Linked DNA regions of Tahibacter amnicola. Each later gene encodes a partner of the first gene's protein in a complex. Links are inferred from orthologs where the notes say so. Each region holds a gene or a part of one and is shown on either strand. Other genes may lie near its edges. The genes, in order: N4264_RS08455 and N4264_RS12330.

Region 1 (7,567 bases):
ACCCTTCCACAATCGTAAAATGATGCTGGATCACGTCACCCTTGGCCATCCGGGCCAGCAAAGTCCGCGGAGTCGTGCCGACGGGCACGGCGTATTCACCCGCGTGCAGCTGGCTGGTCACCTGCATCTGCAGGGCCAGGGCGCGCCAGTAGAGTTCCGGTGCGGCGCTCAGTCCCTGCTGGCGGACGAGACGGACGATGCCCAGAAACGATGATCCATTGGGAACATCCAGCACACGCGCATCCGTCTGGGTCAGCGGCGCGTCCGAGAATTGCACCCAGTCGCGATACGCCAGTCCACCGACGACGGCAGAGGCCACCAGAAGGATCAGGAACAGCAGGCCCAGCGGGCGACGGCGGCGGCGACGGCTCATACGGCAACCATCACGCCGATACGCTGCAGATGCGCCTGTGCACGCCGCACGAAGGTGCCAGGCACATGGCGGCGACCATCGCACTCGGCGACAGGCAGGGCCCCGCGAATACTGGAGGTCAGGAACAATTCCTCGGCGTGCATCAGGTCTTCCAGAGTGAGGGGCCGCACTGTCACCGGCAGGGCCGACAGCAGTTCTTCCCGGACGACACCCGCCACGCCGCAGTGATCGACGGCCGGGGTGACAAGGGTGCCACCGAGTGCGACGAAAATATTTGCCGCTGTCGCCGAAATCAGGTTTCCGTCGACATCGCAGACGAGGCCTTCGGCGATATCCGCGGCTTGCCACTCCGCGCGGGCGAGCACCTGCTCCAGACGGTTGAGATGCTTCATGCCAGCCAGCAACGGCTGTCGCGCGAGGCGCGTCTGGCACAGATGCACTTTCACACCGCACTCGACCGCAGCGGACGCAACGACCGGCGCCGCGCCGGCGGCAATGACGCAGGTGGGCTGCGGTGATGCGGGCGCCGCATAGCCCCGCTCACCGGGACCCCGCGTCCAGGTGATTCTCAGCGCGGCGCAGGGCCAGGTGCCGGCCGCCTCTTCGCAGCGCGACCGCAGCGCCTGCGCATCCGGAAGTGGCAGACCCAGTCGCACGCAGCCGGATGCGAGCCGAGCCATATGGCGTTGCCACAGCGGCGCCGTTCCATCCCGGAAGAGCACGGTTTCAAACAGACCGTCGCCGTACAACAGCCCGCGATCCATGGGATGGATCCGCTCGCCGGAAGCCCCGTCGACACGGACGTGAAGTGTCACGAATCCGCTCCCAGCGCGCGCAGCATGCCACGTGCCTTGGCGCGCGACTCATCGAGTTCCTTGTCCGCAATTGAATCCACCACGATGCCGGCACCGGCGCGGAAACGCACCGTCGAGCCCACACGCGTCATGGTGCGGATCAGGATGTTGAGGTCCATGTCGCCGTCGCGATTGAGGTAGCCCATCGAACCGGTGTAGGCGCCGCGCCCCTGCTGCTCGAGCTCGGCGATGATCTGCATGCAGCGCACCTTGGGGCACCCGGTGATCGTGCCGCCCGGAAACACCGCGCGGATCACCGCGCCTGGCGTGGTTCCATCGACCAGTCGCGCGCGCACATTCGACACGATGTGGTGCACGTGGGAATAGGTCTCCACGGTCATCAGCTCATTGACTTCGACCGTGCCGGCGCGGGCGATGCGACCCAGATCGTTGCGCTCCAGGTCGATCAGCATGATGTGCTCGGCGCGCTCCTTCGGGTGGCCGATCAGTTCGCGGATGCGGGCTGCATCGTCGTCACCGGGAAAACGCGGCCGGGTGCCGGCGATCGGGCGGGTCTGCACGCGATCACCGCGCGTCTCGACCAGGCGCTCCGGCGATGACGACAGCACGGCCCACTCCGGTTGCTGGAACAGGCCCGCAAAGGGCGATGGATTCGTGCGGCGCAGCTGCGCATACAGTCCGGCGGTCGACGCCGTCGGATCAATCCAGGCGCGCCATTCGCGCGACAGATTGACCTGGAACACATCACCGGCGATGAGATAGTCAATCACGCGCGCGACGCCGTCGGTGTAGCGCTGCGGCGCGTCTTCCTCGATCGACTGCGCGTGCACCGGCGCCTGCGCCACCGGGAGGGCGCACTCCACGTCTCGCTCCAGCGCATCGAGCAGGGCCGCAAATGCCGGCTCGGCCACCAGGTAGGTACGCCGCTCGTGGTGGTCGACCAGCACTGCCGCCGGACAGCGCACTGCGCAGGCGACCGGCATGACAGCTTCCGGTGCCGGCGGGAGCTGGAGCACCGGCTCGACCTGCTGTGCCATCTCATACGCCAGGTACACGCCCCAGCCACCGCGGAACGGCAATTCGGCCGACACCGGCGATGTGCGCAACGATTGCCACAGGCGATCGAGCGCCGCGAGGAAGTCCGTACCGTGATCGTTGCCTTCGGCGTCCGTCACGCGGCCGCCGAACGGCTGGCTCAATGCGTCCTGCGGAAAAGCCAGCAGGATGTCCCAGCGCGACTGGTGCGTACCGTACGCCACACTTTCAAACAGGCAGGGATAACGGGCCTGGTCAGATCCGGCGAGGGAGAGCAGATCGCGGGTGCCGTCAAGCACCCGCACGACAGGATTGGCGGTCAGCCCGGTATCCATTGCCATGGCGTGAATCCGCGAAGAAGCGGTGACTGGTTGCGCGGCGGTCTCGACCATGCGGTGTTTCCGCCCGGCCCCCGGCATCTCCGCCGGGGGCTGTCGGGTTGTTGTCAGATGCGCCGGAACGCCAGTGTTCCGTTGGTGCCGCCGAAACCGAAGGAGTTCGACAGCACGGTATCGACCTTCACATTACGGGCCGCACCAGGCACGAAGTCGAGGTCGCAACCTTCCCCGGGTTCATCGAGGTTGATCGTCGGCGGAATGATGCCGTGATAGATCGCCAGGATCGAGAAGATCGCCTCGACACCGCCTGCGGCGCCCAGCAGATGACCGGTCATCGACTTGGTCGACGACACCATCATCTTGTAGGCGTGGTCGCCAAAGCAGCTCTTGAGCGCCTGCGTCTCGGCGAGGTCACCGGCCTGGGTGGAGGTGCCATGGGCGTTCACGTAGGCCACATCGGCCGGGTTGATACCGGCATCGCGCAGGGCGTTGACCATGCAGCGCGCGGCACCTTCGCCGTTCTCGCTGGGCGAGGTCATGTGGTAGGCGTCGCCGCTCATGCCGAAGCCGGCGAGTTCGGCGTAGATGCGCGCGCCGCGGGCCCTGGCGTGTTCGTATTCTTCCAGCACCAGCACGCCGGCGCCGTCGGAGAGGACAAAGCCGTCGCGGTCCTTGTCCCAGGGGCGGCTGGCCTTGGTGGGTTCATCGTTGCGCTGGGACAGCGCACGCGCCGAACAGAAACCGCCGATCGCCGTGCCCGTGGTGGAATATTCCGCGCCGCCGGCGACCATGACGTCGGCGTCGCCGTAGGCGATCAGGCGCGCGGCCAGTCCGATGTTGTGCGTGGCCGTGGTGCAGGCCGTCACCGTGGCGAGATTGGGTCCCTTCACGCCGGTGATGATGGAGAGGTTGCCCGAAATCATGTTGATGATCGTCGAGGGCACGAAGAACGGCGAAATCTTGCGCGGGCCGCTCTGAGCCAGCGTCTGGCTGGTTTTTTCGATCGTGGTGATTCCGCCGATACCGGCGCCGACACTCACGCCGATCCGGTCGGCATTGGCGTCGGTGATCTCCAGACCCGAATCCTTCAGCGCATCCAGCGAGGCGGCGACGCCGTAGTGGATGAACGGATCCATTTTCTTGACGTCCTTTGCGGCGATCCAGTTGGCGGGATCGAAGCCACGGACTTCACCGGCGATGCGGGTGGAATAGGCACTGGCATCAAAATGCGTGATGGGCCCGATACCGCTGACACCGGCGACGATGTTGTTCCACGCCGTGGCCACGTCGTTGCCGACGGGACTGAGAATGCCAAGACCGGTAATGACGACGCGACGCTTGCTCATACGGTTGTGAGTTCCAATGCGCAGAGCCGACACCTGCCCTCCTGGGCACGTTCACGGCCGCAGCGCGTCGCGACTCGCCGGTATTGGGCGACGCGACGGAGCGGCAGGAGACGAGGCGCGGTTCCGGTGTACCTGTGTTCGCGCACCACGCGCCGGGTCCTGCGGGCAGCGCAATGCGGAATTCCAAAACGCAAGCTGCGCCATGCGGCGCAGCTCGTCTGAAGGATTGACGCCAGGCTCAGGCCTTGACGTGCGCCTTGATGTAGTCGACAGCCTGCTGAACCGTCGTGATCTTCTCGGCTTCCTCGTCCGGGATCTCGCACTCGAACTCTTCTTCCAGAGCCATCACCAGCTCTACGGTGTCGAGCGAGTCGGCGCCGAGATCGTCGACGAACGAGGCGTTCTGGGTAACGTCTTCTTCCTTGACGCCGAGTTGTTCGACGACGATCTTCTTGACGCGTTCTTCGATGCTGCTCATGTGTGCGACTTCCTCCCAACGGGATTTGTTCAATGAAATAAAGGTGGCTTCCTGCCCATCCGATCCTGGTCTGGTGTGAGTCCAGGATTGCCGCTCCGATGTTGCACATCGGCCGTGGGGGACTCTCGCGAGAGTCGCCCGCACGCTTCCTTGGCATCACGAAAGCTGGGAGATTGTAGAGGAATCGCACCGAGGCAACTAGATACGCCCGTTTGACTGGCGCGTATCGTCAACGCCTTGTTTTTCCGGGCCCCTGGGTTCCAGGGCCGGTTTTTCAAGGCATGTACATGCCGCCGTTCACGTGCAGCGTCTCGCCGGTGATCCAGGCGGCCGCCGGGGACGCCAGGAAGGCCACGGCCTGGGCGATATCGTCCGGCTGGCCGAGGCGGCCCAGGGCGATCTGGCCGAGCATGGCGGTTTTTTGCTCTTCCGGCAGCGACTTGGTCATGTCGGTGTCGATGAAACCGGGCGCAACCACGTTGACCGTGATGCCGCGGGAGCCGATTTCGCGCGCCAGCGACTTCGAGAAAGCAATGATGCCGGCCTTGGCTGCGGCGTAGTTGGCCTGGCCCGGATTGCCGGTCACGCCGATCACCGAGGCGATGCTGATGATGCGGCCCTTGCGCGCCTTCATCATGCCGCGCATCACGGCCTTGGACGTGCGGTACACCGAGCTGAGGTTGGTATCGAGGACGGCCTGCCAGTCGTCATCTTTCATGCGCATCAGGAGCTGGTCGCGCGTGATGCCGGCATTGTTGACCAGGATGCTGATCGGGCCGAACTCCTTGCTGGCGCCCTCGATGAGCGCATCGACCGCCGCGCCGTCCGTCACATTCACTACGCGCCCGACGCCACCGAGCGGCGCCAGTGCTTCGCCGATGGCCGCCGCGCCCGATTCGCTCGTCGCCGTACCGATGACGGTGGCGCCGCGTTCGGCCAGGCGCCGGGCAATGGCCGCGCCGATGCCGCGGCTGGCGCCGGTCACCAGCGCGATTTCGCCTTGAAGATCTCCACTCATAGCATTCTTCCTGTTGTGGAATTGCACAGCGACGGGCGTCGCTCCCTACCCTGCCCTCGTGACAACCGCCAGCGCTTCAGCGCCAGTCGGCCAGGGCCTGTTCCAGATCAGCCGGCTGGCCAACGGCGCGGCCTTCGATGGATTTGTCGATGCGCTTGATCAGCCCCGTCAGCACCTTGCCGGGACCACACTCGACGGCCCGCGTGACGCCGCGCGCCGCCAGCGCCTGGACGCATTCCGTCCAGCGCACCGGCAGGAACAGCTGGCGATGTAGGGCCCCGCGGATGTCATCGAGCGTTTCAGAGGCCTTGGCATCGGCGTTCTGTATCACCGGCACCGACGGCAGCGACCAGGCGAGGGCGGCCATGCGTTCGGCCAATGCGTCGGCTGCCCCGCGCATCAATGCGCAATGGGACGGCACGCTGACAGCCAGCTTGACCACCTTTTTGATGCCCAGCTCGCCGAGGCGGGCAATCGCGCGGTCCACCGCCTCGGCATTACCGGCGATGACCAGCTGGCCCGGCGAGTTGAAATTGGCCGGCGAGACAACCTGGCCTTCCGCCACCTCGGCGCAGGCCTGCGCGATCTGCGCATCTTCGCCGCCGATCACCGCTGCCATGGCACCGACACCCGGCGGAACGGCCTGCTGCATGAGGCGCCCACGCTCGGCGACCAGGGCGGCCGCCTCCGCAAGCCCCACGGCGCCGGCGCACACCAGGGCGGAGTATTCGCCCAGGCTGTGCCCCGCCATCGCCGCCGGCATCGCACCGCCGCGGGCGCGCCAGACGCGCCAGACCGCGACCGAAGCCGCCAGGAGCGCCGGCTGGGTTGTTTCGGTGCTGTTGAGCACCCCCTCGGGACCCTGCTGGGAAATCGCCCAGAGATCCTTGCCCACGCCCGCGGACGCTTCTTCGAAGGTATGGCGGACCAGGGGTTCGGAGGCGGCCAGGTCAGACAACATGCCCACGGCCTGGGAGCCCTGGCCCGGGAACACGAAGGCCAGGGAGGGAACGGTCGAATCCGTCATGGGGGAGTCCTCGGAGCAGGGGTCAGTAGCGGACCAGGGCCGAGCCCCAGGTGAATCCGCCGCCGAAGGCTTCCATCAGCATCAGCTGTCCGCGCTGGACCTTGCCCGAGCGCACCGCGAAATCCAGCGCCAGCGGCACCGATCCGGCCGAGGTGTTGCCGTGGCGGTCCACGGTCACGATGACCCGGTCCATCGGCATCTCCAGCCGCTTGGCGGTGGCCTGGATGATGCGCAGATTGGCCTGGTGCGGGATCAGCCAGTCGATGGCGGACTTGTCCAGATCGTTCTTGGCAAGCGTCTCCTCGACCACGGCGTCCAGGGTCTTCACCGCGACCTTGAACACTTCGTTGCCGGTCATCAGCACGCGCACGCCGGCGTTCTTTTCCTCCGGGCGGAAGCCCGAGGAGACACCGACCGGATTCCACAGCAGTTCCTTGTAACCGCCGTCGGCGTGCAGGTGCGTGGAGATGACACCGGCTTCCGTATCGGCCGTGAGCACGACCGCGCCGGCGCCATCGCCGAACAGCACGCAGGTGCTGCGGTCGGACCAGTCGAGCATGCGGGTCAGCGTTTCCGCACCGACCACCAGCGCCTTGCGCGCGTTGCCGGAGCGGATGAATTTGTCGGCCACGCTCAGGGCGTAGATAAAGCCCGAGCACGCCGCATTGACGTCAAAAGCCGCGCAGCCGTTGGCACCCAGGCGATGCTGGAGCAGGCAGGCGGTGGACGGGAAGATGAGGTCGGGCGTGGTCGTGCCGACGACGATGAGGTCGAGATCCTTGACCGCGACGCCGGCCGATTCGAGTGCTGCCCGGGCAGCGCGCTCGGCGAGATCGGAGGTGGTCTGCCCCTCCGCCGCCACATGACGCTGGCGGATGCCGGTGCGCGAATGGATCCACTCGTCCGTGGTATCGACGAGCGATTCGAGATCCGCGTTTGTGAGCACTTTTTCGGGCAGGTAGCTGCCGGTGCCCGCGATGCGTGAATAGATCAGAACACTTTCCCCTTGCCGGAAGCCGGCCACGGATGCCCGACCGCGACACGGACAATCAACGCAAGCGCGCAGTCAGAAGTGCCGGTCGGGCAACCCCGTCCCGGGTGCCGAACGCGCGCTCACGGTCTCTGCAAACGAAATCC
Region 2 (7,568 bases), 930 kb from region 1 along the record:
TGTCGTCATTCCAGTAGCCGACCCAGGCCACGCCGAATCCGCCGGAGTCGACGATGCGGCGCAGGATGTCCTGGACCAGCTCGGTTTCGCTGCACGCATGGACCAGCGCATGGCTGCACTGGGCGACCAGCCGGATGGCGCGTCCGAGTTCGCGGGAATAGGCCGCCTGCTCGTGATCGGCGGGCATCGGATAGCCGGCAGATGGGTCGGCCGGCGGCGCCGGTGTTGCCACTTCCGCCAGTGAGGGCACCACCCGTCCGCCCGTGCCGAGCGCCGGGCTTCCGATGATGACCGGGTCTTTGCCGCGACGTACTAGGTAGAGGGCACCCAGGACCAGGACTACCGCCAGCAGTGGGAAGACCGGTGACGAGGGCAGGGCGGTGCGATTCTCATCCAGATTGGTCGCAAGGCTGGCCACTTCGGCCTGGGCGGCCAGGCGCAGCCGGCGCAGCTGCGCCTGGACGAGGTCGGCGTTGGCGCTGGAGGCCAGCACGCGTGTGGCGTCGGCCCGGGTGAAGGTTGCGCCGGCGCGCGGTCCGCTGACGTTGCCGGGGCTGGAAAGATCGAAGGCGGTCAGCACTTCGGCTTCGTAGGTGCGCAACGCGGCGTCGAGGGCCTGCGTGGCGGCTGTCTCGCGGGGCGTCGTCTGCGCGCTGACCAATTTGGTGAGCGCCGCGCGCACTTGCTGGATTTGTTCGCGCAAGGCGTTGAAGGACTGCTGCGAGAGCGGTACATCCTGCTGGCGCAGCCGGTCGAGCATGGCGAGGTTTGCCCGCCGGCTCTCGGCGAACAGCAGCTCCATGTCGGTCAGTTGATCGATCTTCTGCTGCTGCGCGAGCAACGCGCGCTCGATAGACCAGGCGCTGCGTTGCGTCACGAGCGCTGCCGCGAGCAGGGCGCCCAGCGCGATGACCAGGATCATCGCCGCCGCAGCGCCGGAGCGGAAGTAGCGCGTGGCCGCCGTTACTTGGCCATCCAGCATATCGGTCCCCCCAAACTGGGCGCCCACCCCAGGGCAATACCCATTCGCTTCAACGAGGTTTGTCGCGGGCTAGAGTGAACCGAATCGCAGCCAGCGACAAGCGAATTGCGCCCATTCCGGACGCCGACACCTTTTTTTGACGATTGCCGCTGTTTCCGCTGTTTTCCTGCAGCCGCGGCAATACCGGCGACACACCCTTCCAGTCCTGCCTCGTGCGGCGATCATCGCGTGAGGCCAATGGATGGGCTGCGTACACGGTCACGCCTTCCCAATGGTTCTGTAACTTTTTACGTCGGCAGTGAAAGGGCTCTTGAATGTGGGGCAATGTGTGTGCAGACCGGCGCTCAGGGCTGCTGGCCGGGGGTGAACAAGGCACGGAGCTTTTCGGAGATCGGGCCGTTGTCGGCCTCGACCGTGCTCTCGACCGCGTACTGCCGGACGAGGGTCGGGTCGACGGACAGCTTCTGCGACCGGGACACGGCTTCCGAGACGATCGGCGCGAGCGAGTCGCTGTCGACGGGCTTGCCGAGCACGCGGAAGACCTGGGCCTGGTTGATCAGGTCGATCAGCTGTCCGGAATGATGGAAGGCCGTGAGAACGACGGTGATCAGGGTGGGATCGTGGCGCTTGAGGAGCTTGAGTGCACCGGAGATGTCGCTGCCATTGACGTGGAGGTCCGACAGGACCACGCCGATGTGGCTTTGTCCCATGATATCGATGGCGTCTTCGAGATTATTGGACCAATGCACACGTTGCGTGTCGCCCAGGGCGCGGCGCACGAGCTGGCAGACATCCTCGCTGTCATCGATGACCAGGATGTCGGTCGCGCTGGGGGATGGTTCTGCCGCGGCGGTACTGGCGCCGTGCTCGAACAGAGCCTGCGAGATGCTGGCGGCATCATCGACCTTCTTGCGCAGCTCACCCTCGTCCCAGGGCTTGCGCAGGAAGCGGAAGATCTCGCCGTCGTTGATCGAGCCGATCACGGCCGCGAGGTCGGCATAGCCGGTCAACAGGATGCGCAGCGTGGAAGGGGAGATCGTGCGCACTTCGGTCAGGAGGTCCACGCCGGTCATCTCCGGCATGCGGTGGTCGCTGACGACCACGTGGATGCGTTCGGTACGCACCAGGTCGAGCACCTGCTGGGGATTGGTGGTGGCGATCACGTCATAGCGACCGCGGAACATGCGTTCCAGGGAGCGGACCATGCGTTCTTCGTCGTCGATGAATATGACTTTAGGTTTGCTCATCGCAGCCTCCTCAAATCGTGCGAGCGTGTTTCTCTACTGGCTTGTGCCGGGGAATCCGGGATCGCCATTCCGTCAGGGCGGTGACGACATTCCGTCGCCGGGACGGGCCTGGTGCAGCGCACCTGTGTGATTTCAAGCGCTTGCGGCTGGTCCGTCACGGGTCCCATGACGCCTACAGCACGCGTTGTGCCAAGTCGGGCGGAGCCGGCGTGTCGCCCGGATATGCGCTTGACGTTCGCGCAAACGGCTCCCTAGACTCCGGCCCCATGCCTGTCTCGCGCGAACATTCCAGAACGTCGTACCCCCGGGGGGCCTGGTCCTGGCGTCGCCCCACGTTCTGCCCCGCGTTCGCCGCCGCATGCTGGCCGGCCTGACCGTACCAGCTGCTTCTCCCCCTCTTCCTGATTGACCTGCCTCCCTCGCCGGGGGCGACCTGCCGCACAGCCTTTGCGCGTCCAGCGCCTGGCGGCGCGCCGATGATTTGGAGATCACCCGATGCAGATCCGCACGCTGGATGAGAATGCGTTCAATGCCCTTGCCGAGCAGGGCTACAACCGCATTCCGCTGATGGCCCAGGCCTATGCCGACCTGGATACGCCGCTGTCGCTCTACCTCAAGCTCGTCGGCGAGCCGGGACTGGCAGACACGGCAGGAAGTTTCCTGCTCGAGTCCGTCGTCGGCGGCGAGCGCTTCGGCCGCTACTCGTTCATCGGCCTGCCGGCTTCGGTACACCTGCGGGCCAGCGGAATCGGCGAGTCGGCCTTGACTGAAGTAGTCCGGGACGGTCAGGTCGTTGAGTCGCACCAGGGCAATCCACTGGAATTCATTGCGCAGTACCAGCAGCGGTTCCGCGTGGCGCTGCACGAGGGCTTGCCGCGCTTCTGCGGCGGGCTCGCGGGGTATTTCGGGTACGACGCCGTGCGTCATATCGAGCCGCGGCTGGCGCAGACGGAAAAGCCCGGTGGTATCGGGACGCCGGACATCCTGCTGCTGCAATGCGAAGAACTGGCGGTGATCGACAACCTGGCGGGGCGGATCTCGCTGATCGTGTACGCCACGCCCGGCCATCCCGGCGCCTACGCCCAGGCCATGCGGCGCCTGGAAGCCATGCTCGAGCGTGTCCGCATGCCGCTGCAGGTACGCGAAGTGGCGCCCACGCCAACCCGGCCGGTGGAGCGCGGTTTTGACAAGGCGGACTACCTGGCTGCGGTGGCCCGGGCCAAGGAGTACATCGCAGCCGGCGACATGATGCAGGTGCAGGTCGGGCAGCGGCTGTCAAAGCGCTTCGAGGCATCGCCCCTGAGCCTCTATCGCGCGCTGCGCTCGCTCAATCCCTCGCCCTACATGTATTACTACGACATGGGCGATTTCCACATCGTGGGTGCATCGCCCGAGATCCTGGTGCGCCAGGAACGCCGCGATGAAGGCCAGCGCATCACGATTCGGCCGCTGGCCGGCACGCGGCCGCGCGGCGCCACGCCGGAGCAGGACCGCGACCTGGAGCGCGAACTGCTGGACGATCCGAAGGAGCGTGCCGAGCACCTGATGCTGATCGACCTGGCGCGCAACGACATCGGTCGCATCGCCAAGGCGGGCAGCGTGAAGGTGAGCGAAGCCTTCGTCGTCGAACGTTACTCGCACGTGATGCACATCATCAGCAACGTGGATGGCGTGTTGCGCGACGGCACCACCAACAGCGACGTGCTGCGCGCCACGTTCCCGGCCGGTACCCTGACCGGCGCCCCCAAGGTGCGGGCGATGGAGATCATCGACGAACTCGAGCCGGTCAAGCGCGGCATCTACGGCGGCGCCGTGGGCTACCTGAGCTTCAGCGGCGATATGGACATGGCGATCGCGATCCGCACCGCCATCGTCAAGGACAAGACACTCTACGCGCAGGCCTCGGCCGGTATCGTGGCCGATTCGGTGCCCGAGCTCGAATGGCGCGAGACGGAAGCCAAGGCACGCGCCGTGCTGCATGCGGCCGAACTGGTCGAACAGGGATTCTGAGGGTTATTCCATGTTGCTGATGATCGACAACTACGATTCGTTTACCTACAACCTCGTGCAGTACTTCCTGGAGCTGGGCGAAGAGGTGACGGTGCGGCGCAACGATGAAATCACCCTCGAGGACATCGATCGCCTGGCGCCCCGGCGACTGGTGCTGTCGCCCGGTCCGTGTTCGCCGGCGGAGGCGGGTATCTGTGTCCCGCTGGTCAAGCGGTTCGCCGGCACACTGCCGATCCTGGGCGTGTGCCTTGGCCACCAGAGCATGGGCGCCGCGTTCGGCGGCAACATCATCCGCGCGCAGCGCCAGATGCATGGCAAGGCCAGCCTGATCGACACCGACCAGCAGGGGGTCTACGCAGGCCTTCCGGCGAAGTTCCAGGTGATTCGCTACCACTCGCTGACGATCGAGGAATCGACCTTGCCGGCCTGCTTGCAGGTCACCTCCCGGGCCGACGACGGCGAGATCATGGGCGTGCGTCACAAGCCCGAACCGGGTTTCGCGCCGATGGAAGGCGTGCAGTTCCATCCCGAGTCCATCCTGACCGAACATGGCCATGCGATGTTGCAGAACTTCCTGAATATGTAGGTCAAGCGGTACGGTGACGCCGTGATCAAATGGCTCTGTGAGTGGCGCGAATCGGCGGGCAGCATGGGCGCCACTTTCGCAGACACAGGGCCGTTACATATGAAGACGAAATTTCGCACCGCCGGCGTGCTGCTGGCTGTGATGGCGTCGGCACCGGCATTTGCCGGCGCCGACGAGGACGCGGTCAAGGCGGCGGATGCGCGTTTGAACGCATTGATCCTCCAGCGCGACACGGAAGGCGCGCGTGCCATGTACGCCGATGATTTCGTGCTGACCACCTCCAGTGGAAAGGTGAAGCACAAGACGGACATGGTTAACGAAGTCGCGGCGCCGGACGTGCGGATGTCGGTCAACCAGACCTCGAATATCGAGGTGCGCGTGCATGGCGATACGGCGGTGCTCACGGCGGACCTGGCCCAGAAGGGCGAATACCAGGGCAAGTCCTTCGATGTGGTGCTTGACGTGACCGATACGTGGATCCGCGTTGACGGCAAGTGGCTGCTGCTGGCTGGTCATGCCAGCAAGCGGCCGCAGTAGGTCGCAGTCACTCTCCGGCGGGCGGTGCTACCGGTTGGGTAGCGCCGCAGCGTTCCGCCAGCCGCTTCGGGTCGCCGCGCAGTACGGAGTCGACGTAGTAGTCGAGCAGTCCCTCGGCCAGCTTCTTGTCCTGGTCCGGAATGAGGCCGCGCGTATCCGCCAGCCACCCGTCGATGCACTGCTGCTTCGCGGCAGTGCTGCTGCCGCAGGTCAGGAAGTGGTCAAGCGCCGTGCGGTACTGGTCGAACTCGTCCCGGTCCATGACCGGGCCATGCCCCGGGACCAGCTGCCTGAAGGTGGTTTCCGCGAAGTGCCCGAGCGCCCGCTGCCATCTCTGGGGGCAGGCGGTGTCGAGCAGCGGGGCCGGCAGGGTCACCAGGTCGCCGGCGAGCAGCGTCCGGGTCTTGCGGTCGAATAGCCAGATATCGCCCCCGGTGACCGCGTTGCGCTCCAGGTTCAGGCGTAATTCGTGTTCGCCGATCGTCACGGTATGCGACCGGGTAACGACGTGAGTGGGCTTGAGCCCTTCGCCATTGTCGATCAACGCCAGCTCGGCCCGATAGGCGGCCTGGTCCGGCGAGCCGTCGGCAGCGCGGCCGAGCAGTTCCGTGAGCTGTTTTTTGTAATTGGCAAGAAATCCGGTAAGCGCGCCGTCGATCGCGCCGCTGGCATGGACCTGGGCTTCGGGATAGGCCTTGCGAATCATGAGATTGCCGCCGACATGATCCAGGTGCCAATGGGAATTGATCACGGCGATGATCGGTTCCCGCTGTTCCGTCGCGGCATCGAGCAGGCGCTGGGTGTGCGCCGGATGCCGGCCCGTATCGAAGACCACCAGGCCATCGGACGTTTCAATCAGCACGCTGTTGCCGTCGGGCTGCTGGCCCTGCACGAACCGGCCGGGTACGAGCGTGTAGCCGCGGGCCACCGATCGGGTGTCTGCGCCGCTTGCAGCGACGGGCAACCACAACGCCAGGAGCGTACAGAACAGACGTCTCATCAGGATATCCTTGCGGTCTTTGCCGATCGCAGTCTAAGGCTGCCGTCTCGCCCTAGTTTTGCCGATCGCGCTAGATTGCGGAATCTCTTGGCACTGCCTGGAAGGTACTAATGCCCTATACACCCATTATCGCCACACTCGGCTATGTGCTGTCGGAAGATCGCCGGCGGGTGCTGATGGTCCATCGCAATGCGCGTCCGGATGACCATCACCTGGGCAAGTACAACGGTCTGGGCGGCAAGGTGGAGCGTGATGAAGATGTCCATGCCGGCATGCGCCGCGAGATTCGCGAGGAGGCGGGCATCGAGTGCACCGCGCTGACGCTGCGCGGCACGATCAGCTGGCCGGGGTTCGGCAAGCACGGCGAAGACTGGCTCGGCTTCATTTTCGTGATCGACCGGTTTGAAGGCACGCCCGCGGAACGCAATGCCGAAGGCAGCCTGGAATGGGTCCCGCGCGAGCAGATCCTGACCCTGCCGATGTGGGAGGGCGACCGGCATTTCCTACCGCTGGTCTTCGATGAGGATCCGCGTCCCTTTCATGGCGTCATGCCGTATCGCGACGGGCGTATGCAGTCCTGGACCTTTTCGCGCTGAGACGCCGGCGCCACCGCCCGTGGGGCAGCGCCGGCGTATTGACTCAGATCGGCGCGCCAGGAGGGATTGGCGGCAGCGGACGCAGCTTTATCGAGCGCGGATCGCTGAGGTAGCGCCCGATCCATTGGGCGGCCTGGCGGCGGTTGTCCGTGATCGATTCTCGCGGCGACGGGTTCTGGGCCAGCCACTGCTGCCATGCGGCCAGCCGGTGGCGTACGACGGCGTCGACCTGGGGATGCAACTGTCCACCATCGACGCTGGCGAGGAGGCCATCGAGCACCGTCCAGTTGGCGGCGAGCTGGATGGCGTCCGCGCCGGTGACGCCGTCGGTGGCCGGGTCGCGTTGCCAGGTCGCGCGGAACGCGGCATCGAGCAGCTCGGTGACGTCGGGCAGGTTTTTGTCGCGCGCGTGCTGCCAGGCCACGCGATTGAGCCGTGCCGGCTCGAACAGGAACTGGACGCTCACCGCGCTGGCGGCCGACGCCGCGCTGATCGGGTCGAACTGCGGCGCCGTGCGTGTCGCGAAATATTCCCGGCCCCGCTCGTATTCGTTGCCGGGCGGCATCAGCTGGTCGAGCAGGCTGGCGGGCAATGCCAGCTCCTTCGCCGA

Evidence for each region.
Region 2: the proteins of N4264_RS08455 (region 1) and N4264_RS12330 are in contact, whole or in part, in a solved structure (PDB 8RP0), measured with the Escherichia coli proteins. The link is inferred for Tahibacter amnicola from one-to-one orthologs.

Annotation. Positions count from the first base shown.
Region 1 is NZ_CP104694.1:1,992,590-2,000,156, reverse strand. What follows is about bases 372-3,362. They hold N4264_RS08455 (aminodeoxychorismate synthase component I), read right to left. Parts: upstream 2,559-3,362; coding sequence 1,185-2,558; downstream 372-1,184. Other genes in these bases: fabF (beta-ketoacyl-ACP synthase II), read right to left, coding at 2,669-3,362; pabC (aminodeoxychorismate lyase), read right to left, coding at 372-1,188; mltG (endolytic transglycosylase MltG), read right to left, coding at 372-373. Outside these bases: more of mltG, read right to left, coding at 1-371; more of pabC, read right to left, coding at 370-371; more of fabF, read right to left, coding at 3,363-3,907; acpP (acyl carrier protein), read right to left, coding at 4,146-4,385; 3-oxoacyl-ACP reductase FabG, read right to left, coding at 4,660-5,403; fabD (ACP S-malonyltransferase), read right to left, coding at 5,480-6,430; N4264_RS08430 (beta-ketoacyl-ACP synthase III), read right to left, coding at 6,453-7,424. UniProt on the Escherichia coli protein: Part of a heterodimeric complex that catalyzes the two-step biosynthesis of 4-amino-4-deoxychorismate (ADC), a precursor of p-aminobenzoate (PABA) and tetrahydrofolate.
Region 2 is NZ_CP104694.1:2,923,819-2,931,386, forward strand. Bases 3,046-6,037 are described here. They hold N4264_RS12330 (anthranilate synthase component II), read left to right. Parts: upstream 3,046-4,249; coding sequence 4,250-4,825; downstream 4,826-6,037. Other genes in these bases: trpE (anthranilate synthase component I), read left to right, coding at 3,046-4,239; N4264_RS12335 (nuclear transport factor 2 family protein), read left to right, coding at 4,925-5,362; N4264_RS12340 (MBL fold metallo-hydrolase), read right to left, coding at 5,370-6,037. Also shown: N4264_RS12315 (EAL domain-containing protein), read right to left, coding at 1-982; N4264_RS12320 (response regulator), read right to left, coding at 1,327-2,229; more of trpE, read left to right, coding at 2,725-3,045; more of N4264_RS12340, read right to left, coding at 6,038-6,362; N4264_RS12345 (NUDIX hydrolase), read left to right, coding at 6,473-6,958; N4264_RS12350 (zinc-dependent metalloprotease), read right to left, coding at 7,002-7,568. UniProt on the Escherichia coli protein: Part of a heterodimeric complex that catalyzes the two-step biosynthesis of 4-amino-4-deoxychorismate (ADC), a precursor of p-aminobenzoate (PABA) and tetrahydrofolate.